2 regions of the Methylobacterium sp. Ger2507 genome follow, and region 1 is predicted to be linked to the other one. Evidence: predicted binding sites of a transcription regulator. Region 1 holds the regulator's gene; the other holds the start of a gene.
What was found. Region 1 encodes LexA, which represses DNA repair genes until DNA is damaged. Its sites were predicted from a motif close to TGTTCNNNNTGTGTTCNG; they were not measured.
Positions count from the first base shown of each region.

Region 2: a site for LexA is predicted at 1,085-1,102, ahead of ACV7NL_RS00465 (LexA family protein). Genes of this name have one in related genera too.

Region 1 covers NZ_JBUYVC010000001.1:2,580,947-2,583,340, forward strand. The annotation lists gene ACV7NL_RS11960 (ComEC/Rec2 family competence protein) at 1-1,025, shown strand, start outside; gene lexA (transcriptional repressor LexA) at 1,019-1,771, opposite strand; gene ACV7NL_RS11970 (calcium-binding protein) at 2,316-2,394, shown strand, end outside.
Region 2 covers NZ_JBUYVC010000001.1:84,919-87,312, reverse strand. The annotation lists gene ACV7NL_RS00470 (Y-family DNA polymerase) at 1-638, opposite strand, end outside; gene ACV7NL_RS00465 (LexA family protein) at 635-1,063, opposite strand; gene ACV7NL_RS00460 (DUF2461 domain-containing protein) at 1,337-2,008, shown strand; gene ACV7NL_RS00455 (DUF892 family protein) at 2,178-2,394, shown strand, end outside.

The DNA.
Region 1 (2,394 bases):
GTCCCGTCACCCGCGCCGTCGCGTTCCTGATCGCCGCGATCGTCGGAACGCTGGCCACGACCCTCGTGGCGCAGATCGCCACCGCGCCCTTTGCGACCTATCATTTCCAGACGGTGCAGCCCTTCGGCCTCGTCGGCAATGCGCTCACCCTCCCGCTGGTCTCCCTGGCGGTGATGCCCGCGGCGGTGCTCGGCATCCTCGCCTATCCGTTCGCCCTGGATCAGCCGGTGTGGTGGGCGATGGGTCTGGCGGTGCGCGGAATGCTGTCGATCTCGACCTGGATCGCGGGCTTCGGACACGCCGTCGTGGTGGTGCCGGCCTTCGGGGCGGGGGCGTTGGGGCTGCTGGCGGCCGGCCTCCTCCTGCTCACCCTTCCGGCCTCGTCCCTGCGTTGGCTCGGGTTGATCCCGGCGGCGATCGGCATCGCCTTCGCGGCGTCGCCCGATCGCTTCGACATCTACGTCGATCGGGAAGGCACCGGGGCGGCGATCCGGGATCGCAGCGGCCACCTCGCCACTCTGGGGCGTCCGCCGGCCTTCGTGCTCGAACAATGGCTGAAAGCGGATGGCGATGCCCGGAAGGCCGGCGCCGTCCCGGCCTTTCCGGACGCCCGGTGCGATGGCCTCGGCTGTACCCTGACCCTGCCGGATGGGCGCAGGGTCGCCCTCGTCACCGACAAGCGCGCCTTCCCGGAGGATTGCGCCCGGGCCGATATCCTGATCAGCCGCCAATCGGCCCCGCCGGGCTGCGCCGCGGCGTTCGTCCTCGACCGGACCTTCCTGGCGGCACACGGCGCGGCGGCCTTGCGCCTCACGCGCGAGGGCGCCCGCGTCGTTACGACCCGGCGCCCGGGAGAAGCCGTTCCCTGGCGACCCGTGGCACCTGCCAACACGGACGCACCGGCGCGTGCCGCACCGGACATCGTGCCGGCAGCGCCGATCGGGCGAGCAAAGGACGCACCAGGTTCGCCCGGCGAAGGGCCGGGCGAAGGAATTGGCGAAGGGACCGGCGAAGAGCCTCAGTAACGACGCACGAGACTGACGAGGCGCCCCTGGATCTGCACCCGATCAGGGCCGAGCACGCGGGTCTCGTAGGCCGGATTGGCGGCCTCGAGAGCGATGGACGATCCCCGTCGGCGCAGGCGCTTGAGGGTCGCTTCCTCGTCATCGATCAGGGCCACGATGATGTCCCCGGTGTTCGCCGTGTCCTGCTTGCGGATCACCACGAGATCGCCGTCGAGAATGCCGGCCTCGATCATCGAATCGCCGCGCACCTCCAGGGCATAGTGCTCGCCACCCGCGAGGAAGTCCGGCGACATCGTCACCGAATGGCTCTGCTCCTGGATGGCCGAGATCGGCGTACCGGCCGCGATCCGCCCCATCACCGGGATCGTCACAGCCCGGCCGCTCTCGTCGGTCGCCTGGGTGGTCGGCAGGCGTGAGATGGAGGCGCCGGCCGGCACACCCTTCCCCTTGCCGCCCTCGACCACGCTCGGGGTGAAGCGACGGACTTCCGCCGCAGGCGCGGTCCGCGCCGAGGCGGATTGACCGCCGAGGCTCTCGGGCATCCGGATCACCTCGATGGCGCGGGCCCGGTTCGGCAGACGCCGCAGAAAGCCCCGCTCCTCCAAGGCCGTGATCAGGCGGTGGATGCCCGATTTCGACTTCAGATCGAGGGCGTCCTTCATTTCGTCGAAGGACGGGGGAACGCCGCTCTCGCGCATCCGAAGCTGGATGAACTGGAGCAAATCCAGTTGCTTACGCGTCAACATGCGGAACACTCTTCGTTGGAGACATTGGCTGCGGCGGACGACCACAGAAACAAACCACGAACACGTTAAACGTTCCGCAAGTGTTCTGCAAGAGTTCCTTAAAGAAGGCGGAATTCGTGCGCGGTGGCGCGCGTCCGATCCCAATTCAGGGCCGGTCGGGTTGGTCCGGTCACCGGTCACCGGTCACCAGAGCATCCGGACGCAACTCTGGCAATATCCGGATCGGGCGGAAAGGCCGCCAGAGCGCTGACCTTGCCCCGCGATCGACGGCGCTCAGGTTTCGTGCGCGTCGGGCAGGCATGAACCGGGAAGGCGCGCGTTTCTCGACTCTGTCGCACCCGGATCGGCCGTTCGCCGCATTCCGCAAAGGCACGGCGCGATGCGATGCGATGGACGGCTCGCGCTACAAAGCATCATAGACTGCAAGCCTTGCCTCTCATCTCTCCTTAACCAAGAGAAAACCCCGTCGTTGTGTCCTTTACTGCCTATAGATAGATATTCCCCTTATAGAAAAACGCCAGAACAACGACAAGGCCAAGCAAACATGTCGAAAATCATTGCGTATTGGGACAGTGAAAGTTCCCGCAATGCCGCTGGCGGCCAAGCAGACCTCATCCTGGCGA
Region 2 (2,394 bases), 2.5 Mb from region 1:
CGGGTGTCGAGATCGCGAACGTCCGCGGCGCTGTCGCATCCGAGCGCCTCCAGGCGCCGGGTGTTGGCCGGACCCACGCCCCAGATGTCGCCCACCGGCACCCGAATGATCCAGTGGTCGTACTGCTCGGGGTCGGTCAGGTCGCAGACGCCGCCGAGCTCCGGGTTCTTCTTGGCGACATGGTTGGCGAGCTTGGCAAGCGTCTTGGTGGGGCCGATCCCGACGCAGGTCGGAATGCCCGTCCACGCCCGCACGGTCGCCCGCATGTCACGGGCGAGGTTTTCGCGATCCGACTCCCGCACGTCCGAAATGTCGAGGAAGCTCTCGTCGATGGAGTAGACCTCGATGCGGGGTGAGAAGCCCCGGTAGACGGCATTCACGCGGGCGGACATGTCCCCGTAGAGGGCGTAGTTCGAGGAGTAGACCCGCACGCCCTGGCTCCGGCACATGTCCCGGATCTTGAACCAGGGCTCGCCCATCCGGATGCCGAGCGCCTTGGCCTCGTTGGTGCGGGCGATGGCGCAGCCGTCGTTGTTCGACAGCACGATCACCGGGAGCCGGGCCAGCCGCGCGTCGAAGACGCGTTCGCAGGAGCAGTAGAAGGAATTGCCGTCGGAGAGGGCGTAGGCCCGGGTCATTCGCAGCGGCGCCGAGCGCATACGGAACCGGAGACGACGCCCCAGACCTCGACGAGTGCGTCAGGGGCCAGCCGATACTCCGGGAAGCGGGGGTTGGCGAAGTGGAGGGTGACCTTGGGTCCTTGCCGCTTCCAGACCTTGAACGAGCGCTCGCCGTCGATGTCGACCACGACGATGTCGCCGTTGCGCGGGGTCAGGGAGCGGTCGACGACGGCGAGGTCTCCGTCGAACAGGCGTGCCAGGATCATGCTGTCGCCGGCCACCCGAACCAGGAAGGTCGCCGGGCGATTGACGATCAGCAGCCGCTGCAGGTCAATCTCCTCCTCGACGAAGTCGTCGGCGGGGCTCGGGAAGCCGGCGCGCACCGGCGTGCCGAGGATGGGGACCGGCATGGGTAAGCCGATGCCGACGTCGTAGACCTGCATGCCCGCGCTCCGTTTATCCTTCGGAACAAAAGAAGAACACATCGGGTGGGTTCCGCACAAGCGGTCACGCTTGCGACGACGCACTTGGGGGACAACCTGTGGACAACGACAGATGGCGCTTGCCACGCTCGACGAGCCTCGACCCGTCAGGCGGCTGCGGGTTCGTGGAACCCAGCGTTTGCGACCCCAAGAGGAATATCGACGGCGACCTCGCGCCCACCCCTCGATAATCGTACGATCTCGTCCTATTTGTGGGTCGAGGAGCATCGCGCCATGATCGAGAAACACACCTTTGATTTCCTGAAGGGCATCGCGGCCCACAACGACAAGGAGTGGTTCGAGGACCACCGGGACGACTACGAGCGGGCCAAGGCCAACCTCGCCGACGTGGCGGGGCGCCTGATCGGCGCGGCCTCCCGCTTCGACCCCAAGGTCGCGAAGGCCAACACCGAGCCGACGAGGTGCGTCACGCGCATCAATCGGGACATGCGCTTCGCCAAGGGAAAGCCGCCGTACAAGACCAACCTGTTCGTGATGCTCAACAGCGTCGGCGACTACCAGGGGTCGGCGTCCTACTACCTGCACGTCGAGCCGGGCGGCTGCTACGCGGGCGGCGGCATCTTCACGACCGAGCCGAAGGCGCTTGACAACATCCGCAAGCGGATCGCCGCCTCGGTGCCGAAGTGGACCGGCGTCGTCGAGTCCCGCGAGATGAAGGCGATGTTCCCCGACGGCCTGACGAGCCCAGGCGAACTCAAGCGTGCCCCCCAGGGTTACGACCCTGACCACCCGGCCATCGAGTACCTGCGCATGAAGGGGTTCTGCGCCAACCGGAAGCTGACGAACAGGCAGCTTCAGGACGACGACGCCCTGGACGTGGTCGTCGGGACCTTCGAGGCGGCACAGCCCCTGGTGGGCTACCTCAACGACGCCATCGCCGGCTGACGGGCCGGCCAACCGCACGGAAAATCCGGAACCGCCCAGGAACCATGGGCCGAACCGCGACTTCTCATAATAGTACGATGTCGTCCTATTATTTTGACGGCATCGTCCCAGCCCCCGACCGGCCCGTAGGCGTAACGGTCGACAGCCCCCGAACAGACAGGCAATCCGAATGTCCCGCGACACGATCAAGACTTGGTACATAGCCGGCCTGCAGGCCTACCGCTCGGCCTCCGAGCAGGGCAAGGAAGCCGCCTCGCAGGCCGAGGGGCAGTTCACGAACCCCGAGCTCAAGAAGCTTGCCGGCGAGGGAGCCGCGCTGAGCGGTCGCCAGCATCAGGCGATGATCGACTTCCTCAAGGAGCTCGACACCCAGCCGAACGACTTCA